Regions from separate parts of the Variovorax sp. GW823-FHT04F07 genome, predicted to be linked through region 2. Evidence: predicted binding sites of a transcription regulator. Region 2 holds the regulator's gene; each other region holds the start of a gene.
What was found. Region 2 encodes sigma-54, which starts transcription at its own class of promoters, with help from an activator protein. Its sites were predicted from a motif close to TGGCANGNAANCTGCTTT; they were not measured.
Positions count from the first base shown of each region.

Region 1: the regulator sigma-54 is predicted to act here: its motif matches at 1,593-1,610, upstream of AC1RAA_RS24205 (ammonium transporter).
Region 3: the regulator sigma-54 is predicted to act here: its motif matches at 6,912-6,929, upstream of AC1RAA_RS28030 (CmpA/NrtA family ABC transporter substrate-binding protein).

Region 1 covers NZ_JBXAIG010000006.1:9,215-19,173, reverse strand. Annotated here, with positions in the region: gene AC1RAA_RS24215 (acyltransferase family protein) at 1-419, opposite strand, end outside; gene AC1RAA_RS24210 (LytTR family DNA-binding domain-containing protein) at 566-1,507, shown strand; gene AC1RAA_RS24205 (ammonium transporter) at 1,681-2,883, shown strand; gene AC1RAA_RS24200 (M14 family metallopeptidase) at 2,997-3,932, shown strand; gene AC1RAA_RS24195 (hypothetical protein) at 3,948-4,274, opposite strand; gene AC1RAA_RS24190 (restriction endonuclease) at 4,289-5,209, opposite strand; gene AC1RAA_RS24185 (hypothetical protein) at 5,270-6,145, opposite strand; gene AC1RAA_RS24180 (peptidoglycan DD-metalloendopeptidase family protein) at 6,194-7,099, opposite strand; gene AC1RAA_RS24175 (pseudouridine synthase) at 7,137-7,703, opposite strand; gene AC1RAA_RS24170 (glutamine--tRNA ligase/YqeY domain fusion protein) at 7,800-9,617, opposite strand; gene AC1RAA_RS24165 (hypothetical protein) at 9,756-9,959, shown strand, end outside.
Region 2 covers NZ_JBXAIG010000009.1:105,359-115,317, reverse strand. Annotated here, with positions in the region: gene lptA (lipopolysaccharide transport periplasmic protein LptA) at 80-799, shown strand; gene lptB (LPS export ABC transporter ATP-binding protein) at 796-1,590, shown strand; gene rpoN (RNA polymerase factor sigma-54) at 1,608-3,200, shown strand; gene AC1RAA_RS29105 (phospholipase D family protein) at 3,211-4,827, shown strand; gene AC1RAA_RS29100 (LysE family translocator) at 4,832-5,479, opposite strand; gene AC1RAA_RS29095 (YceI family protein) at 5,505-6,137, opposite strand; gene AC1RAA_RS29090 (YceI family protein) at 6,176-6,760, opposite strand; gene AC1RAA_RS29085 (cytochrome b) at 6,757-7,368, opposite strand; gene AC1RAA_RS29080 (sensor histidine kinase) at 7,451-9,292, opposite strand; gene AC1RAA_RS29075 (THUMP domain-containing class I SAM-dependent RNA methyltransferase) at 9,374-9,959, shown strand, end outside.
Region 3 covers NZ_JBXAIG010000008.1:119,172-129,130, reverse strand. Annotated here, with positions in the region: gene AC1RAA_RS28055 (bifunctional protein-serine/threonine kinase/phosphatase) at 1-889, shown strand, start outside; gene AC1RAA_RS28050 (MFS transporter) at 910-2,175, opposite strand; gene AC1RAA_RS28045 (ANTAR domain-containing protein) at 2,436-3,719, shown strand; gene AC1RAA_RS28040 (ABC transporter ATP-binding protein) at 3,745-4,554, opposite strand; gene ntrB (nitrate ABC transporter permease) at 4,551-5,483, opposite strand; gene AC1RAA_RS28030 (CmpA/NrtA family ABC transporter substrate-binding protein) at 5,497-6,744, opposite strand; gene AC1RAA_RS28025 (nitrate regulatory protein) at 7,063-8,328, opposite strand; gene tsaD (tRNA (adenosine(37)-N6)-threonylcarbamoyltransferase complex transferase subunit TsaD) at 8,429-9,490, shown strand; gene AC1RAA_RS28015 (alpha/beta hydrolase) at 9,426-9,959, opposite strand, start outside.

The sequences.
Region 1 (9,959 bases), on a different contig from region 2:
GGCCACGGCGCGCCCATCGACAGGTAGCGCAACAGGAAGGTGCCGAAGCCCGGCGCCACCAGCCCGCGCGCCACGCCCTCGGCATAGGCCTGGTAGGGCACGACCACTGCCATGCCGAAGGCCAGCGGCAGCATCAACCGCAGGCCCCGGCTGCGCAGCAGGCCCCAGGTGCCCTGGCCTCGGCTCAGGAAACCGAGCGACACGCCCGAGATCAGGAAGACCAGGTCCATGCGCCACAGGTTCAGCACCCGCATCGGCCACGGCAGCCACTCGGCCGCGTGCGGGCTCTTGAGGTGCCAGGGCCAGTCGGCCACGTAGTACATGCCGACGTGGTAGAGGATCACGAGCAGGAAGGCGAGGGCGCGCAGGGCGTCGATGTCGTGGCGGCGCTGTGGCGTGGGAACGGAATCGGAGGGCATGGCGAGCTCCTGGAACGAGGAAACGGCGGTCATCGTGGCCCCCGCGCCCGTCCCCGGGGCCATCGCCGGGACGGATCGGCCCGGATTTGTGACGAACGGTGGCCCTCAGGGACGAAATCCGGCCCCCGGTTCGCGAGAATCCCCGCATGAGCGAGCCGCGCAAGAACCTGTACGAGCGCTACGAACCGATCCGACGGTACGTCGAGGTCGGCTTCTGGATCGTGCTGATGACGGTGCATGCCGCGATCAGCACCGTGGTCGCGCTCATCGACGCCCGCAGCCGCGCCGTGCCGCGCGCGAACTGGGAGGTCATTACCTGGGAGGTGTCGAGCCACATCGCGCTGCTGGCCCTGGTGCCGGTGCTGGTGGCCGTGGAGCGCCGGCTGTCGCCGCTGGCGCGCGACCACTGGGTGCGCTTTCTTGCGGGGCACCTGGTGGCCAGCGTGCTCCTGAGCCTGGCGCACGTCGCGGCGATGTTCGGGCTGCGCGCCGCGGTGTACGCGGCGGCCGGCGAGCCCTACGACTTCGGCGGCGCCATGGGGCGATGGGGCTACGAGTACCTGAAGGACGTGCGCGTCTACGCCACGATGGTCTTCGGCGTGTGGGCCTACCGGCTCTTCATGCTGCGGCTGCAGGGCGAGGCGCGCGTGCTCGATCCGCCGGAAGAGGGCGTGGCGCCGGTGCTCGAGGCTTTGGAGGAGAGGGAGGGAGTCGAGCCCTCGGTACAGGAACTGCCAATGCCGGCAGCGCCGCCGCCGGCCCGCCCCGAACGCTTCCTCGTGCGCAAGCTGCGCCGCGAATTCCTCATCGCCGCCACCGACATCGACTGGCTGCAGGCTGAGGGCAACTACGTCGGCCTGCACGTCAACGGCCACGACTACCTGCTGCGCGCCACGCTCACCGACTTCCTGACCCAGCTCGACCCGGCCACCTTCGTGCGCGTGCACCGCAGCCACGCGGTGAACCTGGGCCGCATCAAGGAGATCGAGCCGCTGGACGGCGGCGACGCCCGGCTGCACATGCACGACGGCACGACCGTGCCCTGCAGCCGGCGCTACCGCGACGCGCTGCGCGGCGGCGCGGGCTGATCGCTGCGGCGTCGCGTTCCGATCCGGTGCGCGCCCTGCGAATTCGGCCCATTCCTGGGTCGTTTCGCACCATTCAAGAGCTTTCAGGCACCATTTTTGCTTTCTTGCGCCGGCGCCCCGAGCCGTTCGGGTGCGACGCACCAAATCAAACCAAAAACCTGCAAGAAGCTCTCATGGACGCACTCAAACAGGGCGCTGACGCGCTGTTCATCCTTCTCGGCGCCATCATGGTCCTGGCCATGCATGCCGGCTTTGCCTTCCTGGAACTGGGCACCGTGCGCAAGAAGAACCAGGTCAATGCGCTGGTCAAGATCCTGGTCGACTTCTCGGTGTCGACCATCGTGTACTTCCTGGTGGGCTACGGTGTGGCCTACGGCACGCATTTCTTCGTCAGCGCCACCGAACTGTCGGCAAGAAGCGGCTACGAGCTGGTGAAGTTCTTCTTCCTGCTGACCTTCGCGGCGGCCATCCCGGCCATCATCTCGGGCGGCATCGCCGAGCGCGCCAAGTTCTGGCCGCAACTGATCGCCACCGCGGTGATCGTCGGTTTCGTCTATCCGCTGTACGAGGGCATCGCCTGGAACAAGGCCTTCGGCATCCAGGGCTGGATCGCCTCGGTCACGGGCCACGAGTTCCATGACTTCGCCGGCTCGGTCGTCGTGCACGCCGTGGGCGGCTGGCTCGCGCTGCCGGCCGTGCTGCTGCTGGGCGCGCGCCGCAACCGCTACCGCGGCGACGGCTCGCTCAGCGCCCACCCGCCGTCGAACATCCCGTTCCTGGCGCTGGGCGCGTGGGTGCTGTGCGTGGGCTGGTTCGGCTTCAACGTGATGAGCGCGCAGAGCATCGACAAGATCTCGGGCCTCGTCGCCGTCAACTCGCTGATGGCCATGGTCGGCGGCACGCTGGTGGCGTTGGCCATGGGCAAGAACGACCCCGGCTTCGTCTACAACGGCCCGCTCGCCGGCCTCGTGGCCGTGTGCGCCGGCTCCGACCTCATGCACCCGCTGGGCGCGCTCGTGGCGGGCGGCGTGGCCGGCGCCATCTTCGTGTTCATGTTCACGCGCACCCAGAACAAATGGAAGATCGACGACGTGCTCGGCGTGTGGCCGCTGCACGGCCTGTGCGGCACCTGGGGCGGCATCGCGGCGGGCATCTTCGGCACCCAGGCGCTGGGCGGCATCGGCGGCGTGAACCTGTGGGCGCAGCTCATCGGGACCTTGCTCGGCGTGGTCTGGGCGCTGATCGGCGGCGCGGTGGTGTACGGCGTGCTCAAGGCGACGATGGGGCTGCGGCTGTCTCAGGAGGAGGAGTACGACGGGGCGGACCTGTCGATTCACCACATTTCGGCGACGCCGGAGCGCGAAGTGAATTGGTGAGGGCGATGCGGCTCAGGACATGAGCCGCATCCGGGGATTTGCGGCTCACGGCACGAATTTGCCAGCTGTAGCAAACTTGCCGGCGGCCTCCGATCCCACCTGTTCACCACCCCATGACCCAATCTCCCCCCGCCCTCGAAGTCCTCCCCCGCGATCTCTCCGCCTACCGCGAGGGCAACGTCGGCATCGACTACGTGCACCGCTTCGAGTCCGGCAAGCCCGGCCCGCACGTGCTGATCAACGCGCTGACGCACGGCAACGAGATCTGCGGCATGACCGCCGCCACGCACCTGCTCGACACCGGCGTGCGCCCGAAGATCGGCACGCTCACCGTCAGCTTTGCCAACGTGGCGGCCTACGAGTCCTTCAACGAGGCGCTGCCGTTCGACAGCCGCCAGCTGGTGCACAACCTCAACCGCGTGTGGTCGCCCGAGTGGCTCGACGGCAGCGAGGACAGCCCCGAGCTGCGCCGTGCCCGCGAGCTGCGCCCGGTGGTGAGCGCGGCCGACCACATCCTCGACATCCATTCCACGAGCCAGCCCGTGATTCCGTTCTGGGTGTACCCGGCCTTCGACCGCAACGCCGAGGCCGCCATGGCCATCGGCCGCCCGTCGGTGCACCTGGTGATGCCCGACGGCCTGGGCTCGGGCACGCCGCTGATCCAGCACGGCCAGCATGGCCGGGCCGACGGCAAGGGCGTGGCGCTGGTGGCCGAGTGCGGCCAGCATTTCCTGCGCTCGGCCTCCGAGCTGGCCACCGCCATCTCGCTCGACTTCCTGGCGCACTTCGGCCTCATCGACAAGGACCCGGCCGTGCCCGCGCCTGGCGAGCAGCGTCGTTTCGAGCTGCTCCAGACGCATGTGATCAAGTCGGAAGACTTCGCCTTCGTGCGCCCGCTGATCGGCTTCGAGACCTTCGCCAAGGGCGAGCTGATCGCCACCAACGGCCCGGACGAAATCCGCGCGCCGTGCGACGACTGCACGATCTTCATGCCCGCGCAGCGCACGATCGTCGGGCGCGAGGCGGTGTACCTGACCAGGCCGCTCTGAGGCCGGCGTTTTTCTTCAGCAGATCAGCAGGTGCCGCGGTTTGTCCGCGGTGCTGTAGTCGGCATGCCAGTAGTGCGGGTCGTCGCAGAGGCTGAAAGCGGCGTCTGCGCTGGCGTGGCGGTCGCCGAAATGTTTGCCCATCGTCACGTGCACCGAGCCCAGGTCGGGCCAGTCGATGCCGACGCCATTGACGCGGTTGCCCGAGGCGACTTCGGCGGCGACGATTTTCTGCAGGACGGGGTGCAGGCGGGTGTTGAGCAAGGCGAGGGCTTCGCGGCGTTCGCTGGTGCGCGCGAACGAGGTGTCGAGGCAGGCTTCGGTGAACATCGGTGGATGGGCCATGGCTCGCTTCCCGGCTAGACCGTCGCAGATGTCTTCGACTTCGGGATCGTCCGGCCCTTGCACTTCGGGTAGTTGGCGCAGCCCCAGAAGCTGCCGTCGTTCTTGGACGAGCTTCTTTCGACCATCTTGGTGCCGCAACTCGCGCAGGTGGGCCGCCAGTATTCGCCTTCGTAGGCCACGGCCAGCAGTGCCGCCTGTTGTTCCGGCGTGCGCTGGCCGATGAGCCGGAGCAGGGCTGCGCCGTCTTGGGCGTGGATGCCGTTCGCCTTCGCAAACGCCGCCGCTTCCGCCGAGAAGGTCGAGCTCGTCACGTAGGTGCCGCTCTTCAATTGGTGCGAAGCCATCACGCCGAAGAACTCGCGCATTTCCTTGACGCCCACGGCTTTGCTCTGCCAATGCTTGCACTGGACGATGCGCGGCATGTCACTGTGCCTGGACTGGAGCCAGATATCGACGCCGCCGTCCGCGCCATGCGATTGGCTGCGCGTGGTGAAGCCGGCTTGTGCGTAGAGCGCTTCGCACAAGGCCTCGAAGCGACGCCATTCGATGGCGTGGAGCACGGCGGGGCTCCACTGCGATTCCTGGCCCGCATGGGGTGTTGTCGATGGCGCGGGCGACAGCGTGGGCTCGCGACGCTCGGCTGTGGAGGTGGGCGCGGGGCGTGCGGGAGCGCGAGCTGCCGCGGACTCGATCTCCACGGGGGCAGCCTGACGGCGGACGACGTAGTGCAGGCCCAGCAGCACGGCCCCGATCGCCAGCGCGACCCAACCGGCAGGCCGGAGCGCAGGCCCCAGCGTGCCCACGATCGGCCCTTTCAGGAAGGCGGGGGCGACCACCAGCAGCAGGATGCCGACGAAGATCGCCATCCAGGCCTTGCCGGCCAGTTCCTGCCGCGCCCGCTCGCGTCGGCGCTCGGCTCGTGTCTGTTTTGCCATCGGTCGCTTGCCTCGCTCCTCGAAAGATCTCTTTATAAGCCGGGGCGGGCGCCCGGGTCTTCACCGTGCGACTGCGGTGTTCTGCGCGTCGCGAAGCGCGTTGTCTGCGGCTTGCCGCGCTTGCGAACTGCTGGACTCGTGGGCACGGGACTCTGCCGGTGTTTCGGGTGGCTTGTTGATCTCCTTGACCAGGTCGGCCAGGTGCGTGTCGTCGTCTCCCCCGCACTGCTCGGATGGCCATCTCAGACGGGCGCCGTCGAAGTGCCAGCCGGCCGTGCCGCCCGTGGCGGCTTTTGTGCGCAGCCAGAGCTGTTCCCAGCGCGGAAATGCCGCGGGGTCGTCGCGCCGGTGCAAGTCCCGCAGCATGTCGTAAAGGGCCACCTGCGTTTCGCGCTGAGCAGGCTGCGTCGAAACGAGGATCTCGGCCACCTCGAAAAGTCGCGGCGTCGAGATGAAGTAGCGATTTCCCTGGCGGGTGCGCTGCGTGTCCGGGCCCTCGGGCATGAGATAGCCTGAGCCGCCGGTCCCGCTCTCGGAACCAAGGATGCAGAGCGCTTCGGCCGGCGTGAAGCGCCGGAGATCGTCGAGGGCCGCTGCTGTGGCCTTTCGATCCCCGCGTGCCACGACTTGGCTGAACTGCCGGAATTCGTTGTACGAAGCGTTCCAATCCGCTCGATCAGCGGTTTTGACGATGTCGTAGGCGACGAACACCAGCACGACGCCGGCAGCGAAGCCCCCAAAGCTCGCGCCGAGAGTCTTGGTCGCACCGCCTGCGGCCACGATCGCCATGAGGATCATCAGCAAGGCCACCCCGATCGCATAGGGCAAGAGGTACACGAACCACAACGGCAACAGGTTCAGGCCAATGACACACAGGGCCGAGAGCACAGGGACGACGGAAAGCCAGATGAGGAAGGATTTCGTCCGGACGGACATGCGCCGCGATCCCCGAGGCTCGTGAGGGCTCGTTCCCACGCGCGCAACTCAACTGGCAACGAACAACGCCGGGTCCACCATCGTCCGGTTCAGCATCACCCCCCAATGCAAGTGCGGCCCGGTCACCCGTCCCGTTGCGCCCACCGCGGCCAACGGGTCACCGACCTTGAGCACGTCGCCCACCTTCACGTCCCAGCGGCTCAGGTGGCAGTACATCGTCAGCAGGCCGCCGCCGTGGTCGACCCAGACGGTGCCGCCGTTGAAGAAGTAGTCGCCGGTGTCGATCACCTTGCCGGCCAGCGGCGCGCGCACGGGCGTGCCGGTGCCGGCCGCGATGTCCATGCCGCTGTGCGGATTGCGCGACTGGCCGTTGAACACGCGGCGCAGGCCGAACGAGCTGGAGCGGCGGCCCGGCACGGGCACGCGCATCTGCAGCGCGGCGTCGGGGCGCAGGTCGGAGAGCGTGGCCATCACGCCGGTCAGGTGATCGCGTTCCTTGGTGTAGCGCGCTTCGTCTTCGGGCGACAGGTCGACCGTGCGCGGCGCTACCGTCAGGCGTTGTTCGCGGTACTGCTTCGGGGCGATGGTGTAGGCGATCTGGCGTTCGGGCTTGCCTTCAGCGCGCACGCTGATGCTGGCTTCGCCGGGTGGGGTGGCGAGTGGGATGCCGACCAGCGCGGTCCATTCGATCGGATCGCCGAGCACCAGCACCGGCACATCACCGGCGAAGGCCTTGGGGCGCGTGGCCGCGGGGCCGAGCGACAGGCGGGCGACACCGCCCGGCACCAGCAAGGCGCGCGGCCAGACATCGGGCGCCTGCGGCTTGTTGTTTTTCTTGGCCGGGGCAGCGGCGCTGGCGGGCAGGGCCAGCAAGCCGAGGGCGCCGAGCACTGCGCTGCGGCGGTTCAGCGCGGAAGAAGAGGGGAGGTCGGAGAAAGGAAGGTTTGTGTGCATGGACAGGATTCGAATGAAGAGTTGGTGGTGCGGCGGCTCAGCCGCCGCTCTGTTCCCGCCAGGTTCCGGGCGCGAGCCCGTCGAGCGTGTAGGGCCCGATAGCGGCGCGGATGAGGCGCAGCGTCGGCAGGCCGACGGCCGCCGTCATGCGCCGCACCTGGCGGTTGCGGCCTTCGCTGATCGCCAGCTCCAGCCACGCGGTGGGAATGAGCTTGCGCTCGCGGATGGGGGGCTCGCGGTGCCACACGTCGGGCGGTGGATCGAGCCGGCGCGCCCGTGCGGGGCGCGTGGGGCCGTCGTTGAGCTGCACGCCGTTGCGCAGCGCCGCCAGCGCTTCGTCGGTCGGCACGCCCTCGACCTGCACCCAGTAGGTCTTCTCCATCTTGAAGCGCGGATCGGCGATGCGCGCCTGGAGCTTGCCGTCGTCGGTGAGCAGCAGCAGGCCTTCGCTGTCGGCATCGAGGCGGCCGGCGACGTAGACGCCGGGCAGGTCGATGAAGTCCTTCAGGCCGCGCCAACGGCCCTCGGGCGTGAACTGGCTGAGGACGCCGTAGGGTTTGTTGAAGCGGATGAGGCGGGACGAAGAAAGGCTCGGGGCGTTCATGAACCGACAGGATAGCCGGGGTCTGTCGACGCTCGGCGCAAGAAAAAAGCCGGAGCCATGACGGCCCCGGCTTTGCGGGAGAGCACGGCAGCGGGCTTACTTGGCCCAGCTGTCCCGCATCCCCGCCGCGCGGTTGAACACCACCTGTCCGCCGGCGGCGGCGCCCTTCGTGTCGCGCACGAAGTAGCCATGCCGCTCGAACTGGATGCCGACACCGGGCTCGGCCTTCGCCAGCGACGGCTCGACGAAGGCCGTGCACACCTCCAGGCTGTGCTTGTTCAGCTCGTCCAGCAGCTCGCCGCTGCCCGGGTTGGCTTCGGCGAAGAGGCGCTCGTACAGCCGCACCTCGGCCTGCACGGCATCCGCAGCAGCCACCCAGGTGATGTTGCCCTTGACCTTGATCGCGTCCGCGCCGGGCGTGCCGCTCTTGGTGTCGGGCACCAGCGTGGCCTGCACTTCGAGGAGCTTGCCGTCGGCGTCGCGCGTGGCGCCGGTGCATTCGATGACGTGGCCGTACTTCAGGCGCACCTTGTTGCCGGGGAACAGGCGGAAGAAGCCCTTGGGCTGCACGTCTTCGTAGTCGGTGCGCTCGATCCAGACTTCGCGGCCGAGCTTGAATTCGCGCTTGCCCATCTCGGGGTGGTGCGGGTGCACGGGGGCGGAGCAGTCGTCGAGCGTGTCGTCGCTGCCCATCAGCTCGCCCCAGTTGGTGATGACGAGCTTCACCGGGTCGAGCACGGCCATGGCGCGCGGCGCGATGGGGTCGAGGGTGTCGCGCAGCGCGGCCTCGAGGCTGGCGTATTCGATCCAGCCGCCCGACTTGGTGGTGCCGCTGCGTTCGCAGAACAGCTGCAGCGCGGCGGGCGTGTAGCCGCGGCGGCGCAGGCCGGCGATGGTGGGCATGCGCGGGTCGTCCCAGCCGTCGACGTGTTTCTCTTCGACCAGCTGGCGCAGCTTGCGCTTGCTGGTCATCACGTGGGTCACGTTCAGGCGGGCGAACTCGTACTGGCGCGGGTGCGGGCTGGCGACCAAGCCGCCTTCGGCCAGGCGGTCGAGCAGCCAGTCGTAGAAGGGGCGCTGGTCTTCGAATTCGAGCGTGCAGATGGAGTGGGTGATCTGCTCCAGCGCGTCTTCGATCGGGTGCGCGTAGGTGTACATCGGGTAGATGCACCACTTGTCGCCCGTGTTGTGGTGGGTGGCCCGGCGGATGCGGTACAGCGCGGGGTCGCGCATGTTGATGTTGGGGCTCGCCATGTCGATCTTGGCGCGCAGGATGGCGGCGCCGTCGGCGAGCTTGCCGTCGCGCATCTCGCGAAAGCGCGCCAGGTTTTCGTCGGGCGTGCGGCTGCGAAAGCGGCTGTCGGTGCCGGGCGTGTTGAAGTCGCCGCGGTTGGCGCGCATCTCGTCGGGCGTCTGCTCGTCGACATAGGCCAGGCCGGCGCCGATCAGGTACTCGGCGGCTTCGTACATGAAGTCGAAGTAGTTGCTGGCGAAGTACTCGTGTTCCTGAATCGTGCCAGGCGCGCTGGGGCGGTCGGCCAGGTAGGTTTCGTAGCCGAGCCACTTCACGGCGTCGCGGATGGAATCGACGTACTCCTGCTCTTCCTTCTCGGGGTTGGTGTCGTCGAAGCGCAGGTGGCACACGCCGCCGTATTCCTTGGCCAGCTCGAAATTCAGCCAGATGCTCTTGGCGTGGCCGATGTGCAGGTAGCCGTTGGGCTCGGGCGGAAAGCGCATGCGCACCTTGGCGGGGTCGGGCATGCCCTGGGCGTGGTGGGCGGCGTCGCCCGGGGAACCGCCCCAGGTGCGGCCTGCGTAGGCACCCTGTGCGAGGTCGTTCTCGATCACATGGCGCAGGAAATTGCTCGGTGCAGCGGTCGTTTTGGTGCCGCTTTTGTCGGTCGGGGAGGTCATCGCGTCATTCTAGAGGGGGGGCTGTCGGGGTTACTTTTGGCAACGCTCTTCACAATGCAGCGTCCACCCGCTTTGCAATTGCAGCGTTCAATACGGACATGGGGCGCACAACGCCCCCCCAACAAGGAGTCCCACATCATGAGCGTCACACGTTCTACCCTCTTCAAATGGGCCGCCGCCGGTGCGGTGGCCTTCGGTGCGCTGTTTGCCGCCACCTCGGCCAGCGCCCGCGGCGACGTGAGCTGGTCGATCGGCGTCGGCGTGCCCGGCGTGGCGGTCGGCGTGGGCGGTCCCGCCTACTACCCGGCCCCGGTCTATGCGCCGCCGGCCCCGGTGTATTAC
Region 2 (9,959 bases):
TCGGCGGGCTTTTTCATTGGCGGCGGTGGGCAATCGCCATCCCACGCATACAATGTTTCAGAGCAAGTTTCGTGCCTTTATGACATTGCCCTCCATCCCCACATTCCCCACCCTTCGTCGCCTTGGCCGCCTGGCTTTCGGTGCGCTGTTGCTGGCCGGTGCCGCCTCGGGCGCCCTGGCCGAAACCGCCGACCGCACCAAGCCGATGAACATCGAGTCCGACTCGATGCGCTACGACGACCTGAAACAGACCAGCGTGTTCACCGGCAACGTGCTGGTCACGAAGGGCACGATCATCATCCGCGGCGCGCGGCTGGACGTGCGCCAGGACGCCGAGGGCTACCAGTACGGCGTGGTCACGGCGGCGCCCGGCAAGCTGGCCTATTACAAGCAGAAGCGCAACGCCGGCGACGAGTGGATCGAGGGCGAGTCGGAAGTCATCGAGTACGACAGCCGCGCCGACAACGTCAAGTTCATCCGCCGCGCCGTCATGCGCCGGCTGATCGGCGCCACGGCCAACGACGAGAGCAGCGGCGCGCTGATCGTCTACGACCAGAGCAACGACACCTACACCGTCAACGGCTCCCTCGTGCCGCCGAACGCCGGCGTCTCGGCGGGCGGCGGCGGCCGCGTGAAGGCCATCCTCACGCCGAAGGCCGCCGCGGCCCCGGCGGCGGGCGGTTCCGCACCGGCAGCCGGCGGCAAGAAGCCTGCGGCCCCGGCACCCACCCCCGCGCCCGGCGCCGGGCTGCGCCCGAGCACCACGCTGGGCGGCCCCGAAGGGGAAGGGCGCAAGTGATCGAAACCGCAGGAACCCAGACCGCCGACGGCATTCCGGGCAGCCGCCTCGTAGCGCGCGGCCTCAAGAAGAGCTACGGCAGCCGCACGGTCGTGAAAGACGTCTCGCTCGATGTGCAAAAGGGCGAGGTCGTCGGACTGCTCGGCCCCAACGGCGCGGGCAAGACCACCTCGTTCTACATGATCGTCGGGCTGGTGCGCGCCGACGCCGGCGAGATCACCATCGACGGCGAGCCCATCGCCCACATGCCCATCCACCGCCGCGCGCGCATGGGCCTGAGCTACCTGCCGCAGGAGGCCTCGATCTTCCGCAAGCTCACGGTCGAGGAAAACGTGCGCGCCGTGCTCGAGCTGCAGCGCGAGCCCGACGCCAACGGCCGCATGATGCCGCTGACCAAGCAGCACACCGAAGAGCGACTGGCCGACCTGCTGGCCGACCTGCGCGTGGACCACCTGCGCGATTCGCCCGCGCTCGCGCTGTCGGGCGGCGAGCGCCGCCGCGTTGAAATTGCACGCGCGCTGGCCACGCAGCCGCGCTTCATCCTGCTGGACGAGCCCTTCGCCGGCATCGACCCGATCGCGGTGATCGAGATCCAGCGGATCATCAGCTTTCTGAAAGAGCGCGGCATCGGCGTGCTCATCACCGACCACAACGTGCGTGAAACGCTGGGCATCTGCGATCACGCGTTCATCATCAGCGACGGGCACGTGCTGGCACAAGGCACACCCTCGGAGATCGTCGACAACGCCGAGGTACGCAGGGTGTACCTGGGCGAGCACTTCCGCATGTAAGGGAGGGTCGCGTCTCCATGAAGCAAGGGCTGTCCCTTCGCGTCTCGCAGCATCTGGCCTTGACGCCACAGCTGCAGCAGTCGATCCGGCTTCTGCAGCTCTCCACGCTCGAACTGAGCCAGGAGGTGGAGCAGATGCTGGACGAGAACCCGTTCCTCGAACGCACCGCGGAAGAAGCGGCGCGCGAGGAGTTCGGGCTCGATGCTGTCGACACGCCCGTGCCGCGCGACGATGGCGGTGAAACCGGCGAAGGCGATTTCGCCCCGGGGCCGACCAGCAGCGCGACGACCACCGCCAGCGAAACCACGTCCACGCCCGAATCCGATGGCCCCGCCGCCGAGATCACCGAGCGCGAGCCCGACTGGGAAGGCGACGGCACCGTCGAGATGGCACCCGACGACAGCGAGTGGGGCAGCGACGCACCCGCACGCCAGAACAACCTGGGCGACGACGAGCGCGCCGACGCCACCGAGCTCGCGCGCAGCCAGGAGTCGCTGCAGTCCTTCCTGCACCGCCAGGCGCTGAGCCTGCGGCTCAACGAGAACGACTGCGCCGCGCTGCGCTTTTTGATCGAATCGCTCAACGACGACGGCTACCTCGAAGACTCGCTGCCCGCATTGGCCTCGGGCCTGGCGGGCGACGACAACGACCAGTTCGACGACCTCGTGCACCACTTCCAGGTGGCGCTCGGCCTGCTGCAGAGCCTGGAGCCCGCCGGTGTCGGCGCGCGCGACCTCGGCGAATGCCTGAGCATCCAGCTGAAAGCACTCGCGAACGAAGACGAGACCGAGGCCGAAGCGCTCATCCGCAAGACCGCCATCGCGATCTGCAAGCAGCCGATGGAGCTGCTCGCGCGGCGCGACTTCAAGCGCCTGGCCACGCTCACGCGCACCAACGAAGAGCTGGTGCGCTCGGCGCTGCAGATCATTGCGCGCCTGGAGCCCAAGCCGGGCCGCCGCTTTGTCGACGTCGAACGCAACATCGTCATCCCCGACGTGATCGTCACCAAGACCGGGCGCGGCACCAACGTGAAGTTCCGCGTCATGCTGAATCCCGAGGTCATGCCGCGCCTGCGCGTGCACGACATCTACGCCGGCGCGCTCAAGTCGCACAAGGGCGAGGGCAGCCAGGCGCTGTCGCAGCGGCTGCAGGAGGCACGCTGGTTCATCAAGAACATCCAGCAGCGCTTCGACACCATCCTGCGCGTGAGCAACGCCATCGTCGAGCGCCAGAAGAGCTACTTCGTGCACGGCGAGCTGGCCATGCGCCCGCTGGTGCTGCGCGAGATCGCCGACGAACTGGGCCTGCACGAGTCGACCATCTCGCGCGTGACCACCGCCAAGTACATGGCCACGCCCTTCGGCACGGTCGAGCTCAAGTACTTCTTCGGCTCGGCGCTGGGCACCGAGACCGGCGGCAACGCGTCGAGCACGGCAGTGCGCGCGCTGATCAAGCAGTTCGTGAGTTCCGAGAGCATCAAGAAGCCGCTGTCCGACAGCCAGATTTCCGAGATGCTGAAAGAGCAGGGCATCGAGTGCGCGCGCCGCACCGTCGCCAAGTACCGCGAAGCGCTGCGCATCGCGCCCGCCAATCTGCGCAAGGCACTCTAGAAGACCGACGATGACGAGCCGCCTGCTGTCGCGCTGTGGGCATTGGGTGGTCGTCGTCGCGGCGGCGCTGCTGTTTGCCGGCTGCGCAACGCTGCCCGACGACGCACCGCGCCCGCCCACCAAGGCCATCGCCGTCTCGACCGACACTGCGCTCGGCAAGATCGCGCTGGCCTCGCAGCCCGACCCCGACCTCAGCGGCTTTCGCCTGATGCCCGGCGGCGACTTCGCCTTCGACACGCGGCTGCAGCTGGCGCGCCGCGCGCAGCGCACGCTCGACGTGCAGTACTACCAGATCGAGAACGACGAGACCGGCCGCTACCTGCTGCGCACCCTGCGCGATGCGGCCCAGCGCGGCGTGCGCGTGCGCCTGTTGATGGACGACCTGTACACCTCGGGCGAAGACGAGCTGCTGCTCGGGCTGGCTGCCACGCCGAACGTGGAGCTGCGCCTGTTCAACCCGTTCCCGGCCGGGCGCGGCAGCCTCTTGAAGCGCTTCACCGCGTCGCTGTTCGACTTCAGCCGCGTTAACCGCCGCATGCACAACAAGCTCTTCATCGCCGACGGTGCGATGGCGGTGGCGGGCGGGCGCAACATCGGCAACCAGTACTTCCGCCGCACCACCGGCCCGAATTTCATCGACCTCGACACCTTCGTCACGGGCGCGCTGATCCCGCGCCTGGGCGTGCTGTTCGACCAGTACTGGAACAGTCCGCACGTGCGCCCGATCGGCGCGGTCGTGCACACCGACCTGCCGCGCGAAGAGCTGCAGCGCCGCTTCGACGCCGCCACCGGCCCCGACACCACGCCGCCGCCGCCCAGGCCCGCGCCCAACGACCTGCTGGGCTACAGCCCGGTGGCCGACGACCTCGACGCCGGCAAGCTCGGCCTGATCTGGACCACCGCCGAGGCGTACGCCGATTCGCCCGACCGCGTGATCGGCAAGACCGCGTCGTACGGCGGCGTGCCGCTGCTCGACGTGGACAGCGTGCGCTACAACGTGGTCGAGCAGATGCGCCGCGCGCGCAGCGAGGTGACGCTGGTCTCGCCCTACCTGATCCCGGGCGCGTCGGGGCTGGAGGTGATGCGCGAGATCCGCGGGCGCAACGTGAAGATCAGCGTGGTCACCAACTCGCTCGCCGCCACCGACGAGCCGCTCGTGCACACCGCCTACCGCCGCTACCGCGCCGACATGCTGGCGCTGGGCGCCGAGCTGCACGAGCTGAGTTCCGCGCGCACGCGGCGCAGCGTCCGCCTCGGCCTGTTCGGCACGTCGGTGGGGCGGCTGCACGCCAAGTCGGCGGTGATCGACCAGCGCATCCTGTTCGTCGGCTCGATGAATTTCGATCCGCGCTCCGAGGTCCACAACACCGAGATCGGCCTGTTCATCCGCAGCCCCGAGATGGCGCAGCAGACCCTGAAGCTGCTCGACGTGCTCAAGCAGCAGGGCGCCTACCGGCTGCGCTTTGCCGAGGGCGGCGATGCAGCGGCAGGCGGCTCGCGGCGCATCGAATGGGTCAGCGAGGAAGGCGGCAAGACCACGGTGTTGCACGAAGAGCCCGACTCGGGCTTCTGGGACCGCACCATGCTCGAGCTGCTGGCGCCGCTCACGCCGGAGAGCCTGCTGTAGCGGCTCAGGTGCCGCGCACCGCCGACCACACGAGCCGCAGGCCCAGCAGGCCCATCACGCCGCCGGCCGCGCGGTCGATCCAGGTCTTGTAGCGCAGGTAGGCCGCGCGTGGCGCGGCCGAGGACAGCGCCAGCGCGACGATCGCGTACCAGCCCGTCTCGATGCAGAAGATCACCGCCGGCACCGCGAGCGCCAGCACCAGCGGCACCTCGCGCGGCAGGAAGGCCGCGAAGATGCTCGCGTACACCACCGCCGTCTTCGGGTTGCTGACCTGCGTGGCCAGGCCGAGCAGGAAGGTGCGTCCGCTGCGGCCCTGGCTTCGGGGCGAGGCGTCCGTGTCGGGCGTGATCGCGAGCGGCTGGCGCGCGCCGCGCCAGATGCGAAAGCCCAGGTAGATCAGGTACGCGCCGCCGAAGGCCTTGATCGCGAGGTACAGGCCCGGCACCGCGAGGAACGCCGCTTGCAGCCCGGCCAGCGCCGCGATGGAGAACGCCAGCCCGCCAGCGCCCATGCCCAGCGCCGCCGCGAGCCCGTCGCTGCGCGAGGCCACGGCGGTGCGCGCCACCATCACGAAGCTCGGGCCCGGGCTCATCGCGCCCACGGCCATGGCGCCGGCAATGCCGAGCAGGGACAGGAGGTGGGCGTCGGTCATGAGTGGACTCCGGTGGGGGATGGGTTCATTGCACGTTCACGGCTTCGACCTGCACCAGCAGCTTCACCTTGTTCTCGAAGCCGAAGTTCAGGCCCCAGGTGATGCCCCAGTCGCTGCGCTGCACGGTGGCCTCGAAGTCGCCGCCGCAGACCTGGCGGTTGATGAGCGGGTTCAGGTAGCAGTTGAAGCGCACGGCCTTCAGCGTCACCGGCTTGGTCTGGCCCATGAGCGTGAGCGTGCCGGGTACATCGGTCACCTTGTCGCCGCTGAAGTCGATGCGCTCGGCCACGAAGCGGCCGGTGGGGAATTCGGCCACGTTGAAGAAGTCCTTGCTCTGCACGTGGCGGTTGAGCAGGTCGACGCCGGTGTTGATGGAGCTGATGTCCATCGTGATGTCGACCTTGCCGCCGGTGCCGCTGCCGTCGATCTGCACCGAGCCGTCCTTGGTGCTGAAGCGGCCGCGGTTGGTGGTGGTGCCGTAGTGGCCCATCTCGTACATCACGAAGGTGTGGGTCGGGTCGATCACGTAGCTGGCGTTCTTGACCGGCCCGCCCGCGGGCTTGGCGGCCAGCGGCGGCGCGGTGTATTCCTGGGCCGTGGCGGCCAGGGGCAGGGCCGCGCCCGCGCAAAGGGCCGCGGCGAAGAAGAGCTTGTTCATGGCAAGGGAAGAAGGATGCATGGGAAATGAAATCGTCGTCACAGCGGCCCGAGGCCCGCGAGCGTCAGCTTGAAGCGCACCTGCACCTCGTTGCCAACCACCGAGGTGTCGGTCCATTCGCCGTCGCCCACCTTGTAGTCGAGCCGCTGGATCGTGAGGGTGCCCGTGGCGACCGAATACGCGCCGCCCGACGACACGATGCTCACGGGCACCGTCACGTACTTGCTGACGCCCTTGATGGTGAGCTTGCCGGCCATCTCGAAGCGGCCCTCGCCCAGCGCCTTGATGGCGCTCGAGCGGAAGCTGGCCTGCGGGAAATGCGCGGTGTCGAACCAGGTCGGCTTGGGCAGCTCGGCATCGCTCATGGGCACGCCGAAGCCGGCGCTGGCGGTGTCGATCTGCAGCACGACCGAGCCGCCCTCGGGCTTCTTCGGGTCGAAGGCGACCTGCGCGTCGAAGCGCTTGAAACTGCCTTCCACCGGCACGCCCATCTGCTTGCTGACGAAGGCGATCTGGCTTTTCTCGGGCACCAACTTCGCGGTGGTGGCCGGCATGGGTTCGGCCGCGGCGTGCAGCGCGAGGCCGAGGAGGGCGGCGGTGCCCCACAAAAGACGGGTCGTCATCCGGCGGATTCCTTGCGTGGCGCGGGCCACATGCGTTGCAACAGACCGTCGTGGTCGATCCAGTGGTGCTTGAGCGCCGCCGCCACGTGCAGCAGCGTGACGCCGGCCAGCAGGAAGGCGCTGCGCTGGTGCAGCGGCTTGAGCACGGCCTCGGCGAAGTCCTTGTCGACCGCCACCAGGTCGGGCAGCGGCAGCAGGCCGAACCACACGACCGGCACGCCCATGCCCGAGCTGTAGGCCCAGCCGAACAGCGGGACCGCGAAGAACAGCAGGTACATCAGCGCATGGCTGATGCGGTGGGCGGCCCGCTGCCAGGTCGGCATGGCCGCCAGCACCCGTGCCGACAGCGGCGGCGGGCGGTGCGTGAGGCGCCACAGCAGCCGCAGCGCCGACAGCAGGAGGATGGTGATGCCGGCCCACTTGTGCCAGCTGTAGAGCTTCAGGCGCTGGGGCGAGAAGGGCAGGCCCGTCATGTAGAGCCCGACGCCGAGCGAGCCGACGATCATCGCCGCGAGCAGCCAGTGCAGGGCCATCGCGACCCGCCCGTAGCGGGGCTCGCGCAGGGCGGCGGCGCCAACGGCAGGGGCGGAAAGTGGTTCGACGGGCATCGGGGCAGGGGCGGCGGCGGCCTGTGCGCGGAGCATAGCTCGGAAGCGATGACACCGCAGCGGGGCCGGCCCGCGCCGAGCGCTACGTCGACGACGGCGGTTGCTGCTGCTGCTGCTGCTGCTGCTGCTGCTGGGCCCGCAGCAGCACGCGCCGCAGCGCGTCCGGCTGCACCGGCTTGCGCAGCGCGTGCCAGCCGCGCGTGGCGGCCAGCTGCTGCGTGGCCTCGGTGATGTCGGCCGAGATCAGCGCGATCGTCAGCGCGGGCTTGCGCTGCGCCAACCGCTCGGCCAGCGCGATGCCGTTGAACGCGCCGGGCAGGCGGATGTCGCACAGCGCCGCGTCGAGCGCGTCCAGGTCGGCCAGCGCGAGCGCCTCGGCGGCGCTGGCGTAGATGCGCGGCGCCACGTGCCAGTGCCGCAGCAGCGCCGAGAGGCTGTCGGCCACCACGATGTTGTCTTCGACCACCAGCACGGCGAGGCCGGGGCGCAGCTCGGCGTCGGCGTCGGGCTCGTCCAGCGCCACGGAGGGCGCGGGGGCCGGCACGGCCGCCGCACCGAGGCGGGCCGCCGGCAGCTCGAAGCTGAAGACCGAGCCCTTGCCCGGCGCCGAGCGCAGCGCGACCTCGATGCCCAGCTGCCCCGCCAGCCGCCGCACGATCGCCAGCCCCAGGCCGTGGCCGTGCTGCAGGTTGCGCTCCACGTTGCCGACCTGCTCGAAGTCGTCGAACACGCGCGTCTGCGATTCGGCCGCGATGCCGATGCCGCTGTCGCGCACCTCGACGCGCCACGCGCGCCCGGTGTCCGTGCCGGGCCGGCGGCGCGCCCGCACGGCCAGCAGCACGCGCCCGCGCGGCGTGAACTTGAGCGCGTTGTCCAGCAGGTTGGAGAGCACGCGGCGCAGCGCCACGGCGTCGGTCCAGGCCACCGCCTCCGCCGGGCAGCGCACCGCGACGCGGCCTTCGCCGGCCTGGCGCGCCAGCTCGTTCAGCAGCGGCGCCAGCGCCACCGCCGCCGGGCGCAGCGGATCGACCGCCGCCTCGATGCGGCCGATCTCGAGCAGCTGGTTGGTCAGGCCCTCGAGCGCCTGCTGCGCGCGCGAGAGCGAGGCCACCGTGTGCTGCACGGCCGCGCTGTCGGTGCCGTGCTGCAGCTGCTGGCGCAGCACCTCGGCCTGCAGCCCGATGGCCATCACCGGCTGGCGCAGGTCGTGGTTGGCCGCCGAGAAGAAACGCAGCCGCTCGGCCTGGGCCTGCTCGGAGGCGCGCAGGCCGGCCAGCGCCTGTTCGCGCAGCGTGCGCTCGTTCAGGCGCAGGCCGATGTTCTCCTCGAGCTGGCGCGAATGGTCGGCCACCAGCTTCCACATCATCGCGGTCAGGCCGATGCCGATCACCGCGACGGCCATCATCACCGGCGCCCCGAGCCACAGGCCCGTGACGATCACCGGCGCCAGCAGCAGCGTGATGGCCAGCTGCGTGGCCGGCGTGTAGAACGACACCGAGAACGCCGACGACAGCGTCATGCCCATGAGGATCAGGCCCAGCAGCAGCTGCAGGTCGGGCCGCTCGGGGTTGAACAGCAGCACGCCCGCCAGGCCGTGCGCCAGCTCCCAGATGGCCGTGCGCAGCGTGTGCTGGCGCTGCGCGGCGCGCAGGGTGGCGGGGGTGAAGGGCTCTGGCAGGCGCTGCGGAAAGAAGCCGCGCATCACCGTGACACCGGTGACCAGCGCCAGCCACACCAGCGCGCGCACCGGCGAGAACTGCCAGGCGAAGAGCGCCGCCACGCCGCAGTTGAGCAGGTACTGCACCAGCAGCACCGGCCCGAGCGGACGGATCGACAAGCGCAGCACTTCGCACTGGATCGCGAAGCGGTGGTCGCCGTCGCGGGCGTCTGCCGGGGGGGCCGCGGAGGCGGGGGTGGGCGTCATGGGCAAATCGACTATATAGAGAAGGCCCCAGCCCCGGCGACAATGGGGGCCCTTAGCGGGCTTCCCGATGGCCGACTTTCCGTGAACGATCTCTCATTTTTCCTGCCTTGCGCCGCCGGCGTCGAGGAATTCCTTGCCCAGGAGGTGCATGCCCTGACCGGCCGTGCCGGGCAGGACCTGCTCACCCTGCGCGGCGGCGTGCGCGTGCGCGCCGACTGGCGCGACGGCCTCAAGCTCAACCTGCACAGCCGGCTCGCGCAGCGCGTGCTGGTCGAACTGGCCCATGGGCCCTACCGCAACGAGAACGACCTGTACGCCATCGCCAACGGCGTGGCCTGGGAGATCTGGTTCACGCCCAAGCAGACCTTCAAGATCGAGACCACGGCCCAGCACAGCCCGCTGCAGAGCCTGAACTTCGCCACCCTGCGCATCAAGGACGCCGTGGCCGACCGCTTCCGCGCCAAGGCCAACGGCGTGCGCCCGAGCATCGAGACCCAGTGGCCCGACTGCCGCATCTTTGCGCACCTGACCACCGACAGCTGCACGCTGTACATCGACACCTCGGGCGAGCCGCTGTTCAAGCGCGGCTGGCGCCAGGACAAGGGCGACGCCCCGCTGAAGGAAACCCTGGCCGCCGCCATGCTGGCCGCCAGCGGCTGGTGGAACC
Region 3 (9,959 bases), on a different contig from region 2:
CACCGGCGTACACCTGCTGTACCAGGCGCGCCATCCGGTCACGCGCGAGCTGGTCGCACTCAAGACCCTGCACCCCTCGCGCGCCGGCGACCCGCAGGAGCGCGCGATGCTGGCGCATGAGGCCTGGCTGGGGCAGCGCGTGGGGCAGGGCGGCGGCTTCGTGCGTGTGCACGAGCGCGCACCGGACGCCAGCGCGCTGTACATCGTGTTCGACTGGCACGGCGGGCGCACGCTCGAGCAGATGCGCAAGGACGGCACGCGCGGCACCGTGGCCGAGGTGGTGGCCGCGGCCATCGAGGTGAGCCGCGCACTCGGGCGGCTGCACCGCCACGGCGTGGTCCACCGCGACATCAAGCCCGGCAACCTGCACCGGGACGACGACGGGCGCTGGCGCATCCTCGACCTGGGCGTGGCGATCTCGGGCCGCGAAGGCGCGGCGCAGCGCGAGCTGCATGCGGGCACGCCGAGCTACATCAACCCCGAGCAGTGGGAGGAAGGCGGCGTGGCCGATGCGGGCAGCGACCTGTTCGCGCTCGGGGCCACGCTCTACCAGTGGCTGGGCGGGCACCTGCCCTACGGCGAGATCGAGCCCTACCAGGTGGCGCGCTACCGGCGCGATCCGGTCGCGCTCTCGCGCTTGCGGCCCGACGTGCCCGTGTGGCTCGACCATTTGGTGCGCAAGGCCGTGGCCCGCGATCCGCGCGAACGCTTCGAGACCGCCGAGGAGATGCTGCTCGCGCTGGAGCGCGGCGCCTCGCGCCCCGTGAACGCGCCCGCCGCCACGCCGCTGATCCGCCGCGATCCGCTCGCGCTGTACCAGCTCGCGCTCGGCGTGTCGGTGCTGTTCAACGTGCTGCTCATCGTGTGGCTTCTCTTCCTGCCACGTTGAGCGGGGGCGGGCGAAGAGGCTCATGAACGGGCGGCCTTGCGAACGGGCGAGGGCTTGGCAACCGCAGGCGCCGGCGTGACGCGCGCGCGTCCGCCTTTTTCGGCCCAGGTGCGCGTCCAGCGGATCTGCATCACGCGCATCACGCCCAGCATCGCCAGCGAGAGCGCGCCGAAGAACACGAAGCCCCAGGCGTAGCTGCCCAGGTACTGCTTCGACAGGCCCATGGCGTTGGGCACCAGGCCGCCGCCGAGGGCGCCGATCTCGCCGATCATCGAGCCGGCCACCGCCGTGCTCGTGGGCCAGCGCAGCGGCACCAGCTGGAACAGCGCGCCGTTGCCCGCGCCCAGTGCGGCGAAGCAGACGATGAGCAGCAGCGTGGTGAGCGCCAGCGAGCCCGACGAGAAGCCCACCAGCACGAGGCCCACGGCCACCACCAGCAGCACCACCGTGAGCGTGTTCACGCCGCCCCAGCGGTCGGACAGCCAGCCGCCCACGATGCGCACCGCCGCGCCCATGAAGGCCGCGAGCATCGTCAGCTGGCCGGCCTGCACCTTGCTCACGCCGAACTGGTCGTAGTAGTACGAGGGCAGGAAGGTCGTGAGGCCGATGAAGCCGCCGAAGGTCACGCCGTAGATCAGGCTGAAGACCCAGCCGTCTTTCTCGAACAGGCAGGCGATGTGTGCGCGGAAGCTGCCGTGCGGGTCCACGTCCGGCGGCTCCTTGGCGAAGAACACCATCACGACCATCGGGATGAGGATCGCGACGGCGGCCACGCCGTACACCGCCTGCCAGCCCAGCCAGTTGGCCAGCGGCGGCGCCACCAGCACCGACACGGCCGTGCCCACGTTGCCCGCGCCCACCAGGCCCATCGCCAGGCCCTTGTGCTGCGGCGGGAACCAGCCCGAGCCCAGCGACAGCGCCACACCGAAGCTCGCACCCGCGATGCCCAGCAGCACGCCCATCGCGAGCAGGTCGTTGAAGCTCTTCACGAAGAAGAAGCCGAACAGCATCGCCACGGCGATCAGGCCCATCTCGACCAGCGTGGCCTTCTTGCGGCCGATGTACTGCGACAGCAGGCCCAGCGGAAAGCGCATGAGCGCGCCCGCGATGATCGGCACCGACAGCATCAGGCCCTTCTGCGCGGGCGAGAGGTTGAAGGTCTCGCCGATGAAGGGCGCCATGGCGCCGTTGAGCACCCAGATGCAGCAGGAGAACGAGAAGTACAGGAAGGCCGCGAACAGGGTCGGACTGTGGCCTGACTGCAAGAAATTCCTGAAACCGGACATGGTGTTCAAAGGTGCAAAAAGCCGCGGCGCGACCGGGCAGCGGTCGTGTCGACGGACAGGGGTGGAGTCGGGAGGCCGGCGGCGAATGCCGTCGGCATGGGGGTGAGCCCGGCCTGAGGAGGGCCGGGTTGGATGCAGGAACCTGCAGCCTCACCAAAGCGGTGCTTCGTTACACCGTGCCCCCTTCGATGCAAGAGGCGTGCCTGCGAATGCAGGCTGGCGTGGCCTATGCTTCCCGGGCCTTGCCACACCTTGCCGCCATGTCCCTTCTCGTCGTCCTTTCCCCTGAACCCGCTGAAGGCGAGCCCTTGCCGGCGTCGCTGCAGCAGTCGATCGATGCCGCGGGCGTCGCGGTGCTCGGGCGCGCGGGCTGCCACACGCTGGTGCAGCGCACGCAGGCGCTCGCACCGTCGATGGTCCTGGTGCATCTGGATGCAACAGAGCCGCAGCTCGACGCGCTGCTCGAGGCACTGGCCCCCTGGGGCGGCGCACCGCCGTGTGCATTGGGCGTGATGAGCGCGCCGCTGGACGGCGCCCAGCATGCGGCGCTCGTGGCCGCGGGCGTGCACGGGTGGGTACCCATCGAGAGCGCCGATGCGTTCGCCGCACTGACCGCGCAGGCGCAGGCCCGCTGGACCCGCGAGGCCGCGCTGCGCACCGAGCTCGACGCCTTGCGCACGCGCATGGACGAGCGCAAGTGGGTCGATCGCGCCAAGGGCCTGCTGATGTCCGCGCGCGGCATCGGCGAGGACGAGGCCTTCGGCCTGCTGCGCGGCGCCGCGATGCACGCCAACCTGCGGCTGGGCGAGGTGTCGCGCTCGGTCATCGAGGCCGCGCAGTGGGCCGAGGCGATCAACCGCGCGGGCCAGCTGCGCATGCTCTCGCAGCGGCTGGTGCGCGTGGCGGCGCAGCTCGCGGCCGGCATCGACGCGCAGCGCGCGCGCGTGCTGCGCACGCAGTCGACCGAGCGGGTGCAGCAGACGCTGGATCATCTGACGGCCCTCGAGCTGGGGCCGGCGGGCGTGCAGGCGCTCGGCGAGGTGCAGGCCGCGTGGCTCGCGCTGGCCGCGCTGCTGGCGGCCAAGCCCGCGTCGCAGGGGCTGGCGGCGATCGACGCGCGCGGCGAGGCCTTGCTGTCGGCGGCCGAGTCGCTGACGGACGCGCTGGAGGCCTCGGGTGCGCGGCGCGCACTGCGCATCGTCAACATCTGCGGACGGCAGCGCATGCGCGCGCAGCGACTGGCCAAGGACGCGCTGCTGGCCTCGACGCTCGCGGCCGGTGCCTCGCGCGAGCGGCTGTTGCCGACCATGAACGAATTCGAAGCCGCGCTGCTGGAGCTGGAGCGCGCGCCGCTCAGCTCGCCCGAGATCCGTGCCGGACTGGCGAGCGCGCGCGACGAGTGGCTGCGCCTCGTCGGTGGCGTGCAGGCGCTCGACAGTGCCGAGGGGCGCGCCACGCTGGTGCGTTCCAGCGAGGCGCTCGTGGACACCTTCGAGCGCCTCACGGGGTGGTACGAGCACAGCCTGCAGGTCATCATGTCCTGACGCCCGTGGTGCTGTGCCTGCCGGGTCAGGCCGCGGCCTTCTCCACATGCGCCTGGCGCGTGTAGAGAAAATCGATCACCGCCTTGCGCGCGTGCACATAGGCCGGGTCTTCGGCCAGCGCCACGCGGTTGCGCGGGCGCGCGATGTCCACCGCCAGCACGTCACCGATGGTGGCGGCCGGGCCGTTGGTGAGCATCACGATGCGGTCGCTCAGCAGCACGGCTTCGTCGACGTCGTGCGTGACCATGACGACGGTGCTGTGCGTCTTCTGCACGATGGCGAGCAGCTCGTCCTGCAGCTTGGCGCGGGTGAGGGCGTCGAGCGCGCCGAAGGGCTCGTCCATCAGCAGCACCTTGGGTTCCATCGACAGCGCACGGGCGATGCCCACGCGCTGCTTCATGCCGCCCGAGATTTCGCCGGGGCGCTTCTGCGCGGCGGGCGTGAGGCCCACCAGCGCGAGCGCCGCGTCGGTGCGCTCGCGCAGCTGCGCCTTGTTCTCGGTGGCCGCGAACACGCGCTCGACCGCGAGGTACACGTTCTCGAAGCAGGTGAGCCAGGGCAGCAGCGAGTGGTTCTGGAACACCACGGCGCGCTCGGGCCCCGGGCCCTTGATCTCCTTGTTGGCGCACAGCAGCACGCCTTGCGTGGGTGTGGTCAGCCCGGCGATGAGGTTCAGCAGCGTCGACTTGCCGCAGCCCGAGTGGCCGATGAGCGTGACGAACTCGCCCTTGGCCACGTTCAGGTTCACGTCGCGCAGCGCGACGAAGCGGCCCTTGGGCGTCTTGAACGCCTGTTCGACGTTGTGGATCTCGATGTACTTCGAATCGTCGTTCATGACTTCACCTCTTCGAACGTGAATGCGGTGGCGAGCTTGATGAGCGCGAACTCCAGCACCAGGCCGACGATGCCGATCACGAAGATCGCGATGATGATGTTGGCGACGTTGAGGTTGTTCCACTCGTCCCACACCCAGAAGCCGATGCCCACGCCGCCCGTGAGCATCTCGGCCGCGACGATCACCAGCCACGCGGTGCCCACGGCCAGGCGCACGCCGGTGAGCATGTAGGGCAGCACGGCGGGAAAGAGGATCTTGGTGAGGATCTTCCATTCGCTGAGGTTGAGCACCTTGGCCACGTTCATGTAGTCGCTGGGCACGCGCTGCACGCCCACGGCGGTGTTGATGACCATCGGCCAGATCGAGCAGATGAAGATGGTCCAGATCGCGGCCGGGTTGGCGCCCTTGAACACCAGCAGGCCGATGGGCAGCCACGCGAGCGGCGACACCGGGCGCAGCAGGCTGATCAGCGGGTTGAACATGCGCGAGAGGAACTCGAAGCGCCCGATGGCGAAGCCGGCCGGAATGCCGACCGCAGCGGCGAGGCCGAAGCCCAGCGCCACGCGCTGCAGCGACGACAGCACGTTCCAGCCCACGCCCTGGTCGTTCGGCCCCTTGCTGTAGAACGGATCGCTGAACACCGTGAGCGCCTGCTGCCAGGTGGCCAGCGGCGAAGGGAAGCCGGTGGTGCTCTTCATGGCCACGATCTCCCACACCAGCACCAGCAGGCCGAAGCCCAGGAACGGCGGGAGCACGCGCATCCAGAAGGCGCGCAGATCGAGGGGCGTGCGGGTGCGGGGCACGCGTGCCGCCGCCGCAACGGCCGCAGCGGCCGCAGCGGGGGCGGGCGCCAGGGGCCTGGACACCACGGGCGCGGTGACCTGCGAGGCCACGGCGTCGAGCGGGGAATGGAAGACAGCGCTGACCATGGTGCGTTTCTCCTCAGACATGGAGCTTGAAAGACTCGGCGTACTTCTTCGGGTCCTTGCCGTCCCAGACGGTGCCGTCGAAGAGCTTGCTGGTGCGCAGCACGTCCTTGGGCACGGGCGTCTGCGTGGCGGCGGCGGCCTGCTTGTAGATGTCGATGCGGTTGATCTCGGTGGCCACCTTCAGGTAGTCGGGGTGTTCCTTCAGCAGGCCCCAGCGCTTGTGCTGCGTGAGGAACCACATGCCGTCCGACAGGTACGGGAAGTTCACGGCGCCGCCGTTGTAGAACTTCATGTGGTTCGGGTCGTCCCAGCTCTTGCCCAGGCCGTTGGTGTAGCGGCCCAGGATGCGCTGGTTGATGGCGTCCACGCTGGTGTTGACGTAGCTCTTGTCAGCGATGGTTTCGGCCATCTTGTTCTTGTTCTGCAGGCCGGTGTCGATCCACTTGCCGGCCTCGAGGATCGCGGCGGTGACGGCGCGCGCGGTGTTCGGGTACTTCTTCGTGAACTCCGCGGTGCAGCCCAGCACCTTCTCGGGGTGGTCCTTCCAGATGTCCTGCGTCGTGATGCCGGTGAAGCCGATGCCGTCCATGATCGCGCGCTGGCCCCAGGGCTCGCCGACGCAGTAGCCGTCCATGTTGCCCACGCGCATGTTGGCCACCATCTGCGGGGGCGGCACGGTGATGTTCTTCACGTCCTTGAACGGGTCGATGCCGGCCGAGGCGAGCCAGTAGTAGAGCCACATGGCGTGCGTGCCGGTGGGGAAGGTGTGGGCGAAGGTGTATTCGCCCTTTTCCTTGGCGATGAGCTTGGCGAGCGAGGCCGCATCGACCGCGCCCTTGTCGGCCAGCTTCTTCGACAGCGTGATGGCCTGGCCGTTGTTGTTGAGGGTCATGAGCACGGCCATGTCCTTCTTCGGGCCGCTCACGCCCAGGTGCATGCCGTAGACCAGGCCGTAGAGCACGTGCGCCATGTCGAGGTCGCCGTTCACGAGCTTGTCGCGCACGCCGGCCCAGCTGGCTTCCTTGCTGGGCACGATCTTCACGCCGTACTTCTTGTCGATGCCCAGCACCGAGGCCATCACCACGCTGGCGCAGTCGGTCAGCGGGATGAAGCCGATCTTCACTTCTTCCTTCTCGGGCTTGTCCGAGCCCTGGGCCCAGACGGCGGCGCGCAGCGCGGGGTCGATGCCCACGGCGCCGAGGGCGGCGGCCTGCAGCACGCGGCGCCGGCTCAGTTTGGTTTTCAGCAGCAGATCGGACATGGGCGGGGCTCCAGAAGTGAAAGACAAAAACGAAAAGGCGTCCGCACCGCGCAGGGGCTGCTCGTGAACGAGCCCTTGCGGGATGGGGACGCCTTTGTCCGGTTCGGTGGGCCGCACCCGCCGTTGGGTGCAACCTGCCTGAAGACCTTGCGGTCTGTGACAAGCTCCATGCAAGCGGTGTGCCAGCCCGAAGCCGCCGGTGGGAGCTATGGAAAAGATAGCTGGCAGGGCGCGCCGGCGCAGGAGAAAGTTCCTGCTGGCTCGCTAACCCGGGCGACGCACAGTTGTTGTGCGCTGCACCAATCCAAGCGGCCCGGGTCAGCGCCGCGGTGCAGGCTCGAGCGGCAGGTAGTCGGCCATGGCCAGCATCGACTCGGCCACGTCGACGAGGCGGCGCTTCTGGTTCATGGCGGTCTGGCGCAGCATCTTGTGCGCCTCGGCCTCGCTCAGGCGCCGGTGCGCCATCAGCAGGCCCTTGGCGCGCTCGACGATCTTGCGTTCGTTGAGCGAGGCGCGCACGGTGTCGAGTTCGTCGCTCATGGCCTGCAGGCGCTGCGACTGCTCCTGGACCATGTCGAGCACCGAGCGTTCGAGGTGGCGCCCGAGCTGCGCCGGCGTGGCGTCCTGCGCCTGCTGGGCATCGTCGAAGAACAGCGCGCCGCCGGCCTGCGGGGCCAGCGTGCCGAGCAGTTGCCGGTACGCGGCCAGCTCGCTGCGGGCCTGGGCGGTCTTGTGGTCGCACAGCGCGCGCAGGTCGGCCGAGAGGCGGTTCTCGACCGTCTGCATGGCGTCGATGCGCCGCGTGCAGCAGTCGAACCAGGCCTGGCTCAGCAGCGCGTCGGCCGGCACCGAGGTGGCGCCCTTGCGACGCAGGCGCTCGAGCTCGGCCAGCACGGCGTCCGACTGGCTGTCGTGCCAGAGCGTGCGCACCGCGTCGCCCGAGAAGTCGATGAACACCTGGAAGCAGCGCTCCTGCGACTCGATGAGGTGGCGCCACTGCTGGCGCTGCGCATCGTCGCCCCGGCCCAGCGCGAGCGCGGCGGCGCCGAAGGCCCGCTCCTGGCCGGCGAACTCCTTGCCCTGCATGAAGTTGAACATCGCCACCAGCAGGCGCGAGATCTCGGGGTCGGTGGCGCCGTCGGCCGCCTCGAACACCACCGCCAGCAGGCCGGCCACCAGCTTGGCGAAGGCGGCCACGGCCTGCGCGGGCTGGAGTTCGAGCGCGTCGATGCGCCGGCGCAGCGCGGGCAGGGCGTCCAGGCCGGGCAGCACCCAGGCGATGCGGCTGAACAGGCGCGCGCCGTGGCCGGCGCCCACCGCGCGGTGGTGCTCGGCCTCGAGCCGGTCGAAGCCGGCGCGCACCTGCTGCTCGAGCGCCAGGCATTCGGCGATCTGCGGGCCGCGCTGGTCGGCAAAGCGCCCGCCGTGCGAGGCCAGGAACACGTTCGACATGCCGCGCTCGCGCTGCAGCGCATGCACGAGCCGCCCGATGGCGCCGACCAGCTCGCTGGTGCGCGCGAGCTGGTCCAGCGCGTCGATCTCGCATCGGCGCGCGGCGATCAGGAAGCTCAGGCCGGAAGTCATTCGTGGGGGCGCGGAAGGGGCGCATCCCGCTCGTGCAACTTCCGTGCCTCGCTTGCCCCTTCGCGGGCGCCGCCGGCGGGCGGCCCCTACACTCGGCGCCATGCTCTTGTTGGGAATCGAATCATCCTGCGACGAGACCGGCGTGGCGCTGGTCGAGTCGCACGGCGACGCGCTGCCGCTGCTGCGTTCGCACGCGCTGCACAGCCAGATCGCCATGCACCAGGCCTACGGCGGCGTGGTGCCCGAGCTGGCCAGCCGCGACCACATCCGCCGCGTGCTGCCACTCACCGAAGCCGTCATGGCCGAGGCCGGGCGCTCGCTGGCCGAGATCGACGTGGTGGCCTACACGCGCGGGCCGGGCCTGGCCGGCGCGCTGCTCGTGGGTGCGGGCGTGGCCTGCGCGCTCGGCGTGGCGCTGGGCAAGCCGGTGCTGGGGGTGCATCACCTCGAAGGGCATCTGCTGTCGCCGTTCCTGAGTGCCGATCCGCCCGAGTTTCCGTTCGTGGCGCTGCTGGTGTCGGGCGGCCACACGCAGCTGATGCGGGTCGACGGCGTGGGCCGCTACGAACTGCTCGGCGAAACCATCGACGACGCGGCCGGCGAGGCCTTTGACAAGAGCGCCAAGCTCATGGGCCTGCCGTACCCCGGCGGCCCCTGGCTCGCGAAGCTGGCCGAAGACGGCGACGCCGCGGCCTTCAAGCTGCCGCGCCCGCTGCTGCACAGCGGCGACCTCGATTTTTCGTTTGCCGGCCTGAAGACGGCCGTGCTCACGCAGGCCAAGAAGCTCGGCGACCAGCTCGAGGCGCGCAAGGCCGACCTCGCCGCCTCCACGCAGGCGGCCATCGTCGAGGTGCTGCTGAAGAAGTCGCTCGCGGCGCTGGACCAGACCGGCCTGAAGCGGCTGGTGGTGGCCGGCGGCGTGGGGGCCAACAAGAACCTGCGCGAGCAGCTGAACGCGGCCTGCGCCAAGCGCAAGGTGCGCGTGCACTACCCCGAGCTGCACCTGTGCACCGACAACGGCGCCATGATCGCCATGGCCGCCGCGATGCGGCTGCAGTCAGGCCTGTCGCAGGCCTCGGAGCGGTACGCCTTCGACGTCAAGCCGCGATGGCCGATGGCATCGCTGATGACGCCCGAGACGCCGCTGCCGGAAACCGCATAGCCGGCTGCGGCCGTGCACGCCCCAGCGAGGGCAGCGGCAGCACGTCGAGCACGTTGCGCCAGAGCTGGCGCCACTCGGGCCAGTCGTGGCCGCCTTCGGTCGTGAACACGCGCCCCGGGGGCAGGGCGTCGGCCAGCAGCTTGTGGTTGCTGGCAAAGCGGTCGGCCAGGCCGAAACCCAGGTACAGCGGCGGCAGGTCCTGGGAGGGCTTCGGCGCCAAGTATTGCTGGAAGAAGGGCCAGAGCTTGCGGTCGGGTTCCTCGTCGGGCTGCGGCCCGGTGGGCGCCTGCCAGGCGCGCAGGCCGCCGGCCTTCTTGATTTCCGCGCCGAGCACGCGGCGCCCCAGGTAGGGCGCCAGCGCCACGATGCCATCCACCGAGCCCGGCCGCGCCAGTTCGTGGATCAGCGCGCCGAACCCGCCGATGGAAATGCCGACCAGCCAGATCGAGGTGTAGCCCTTGGCCCGCTG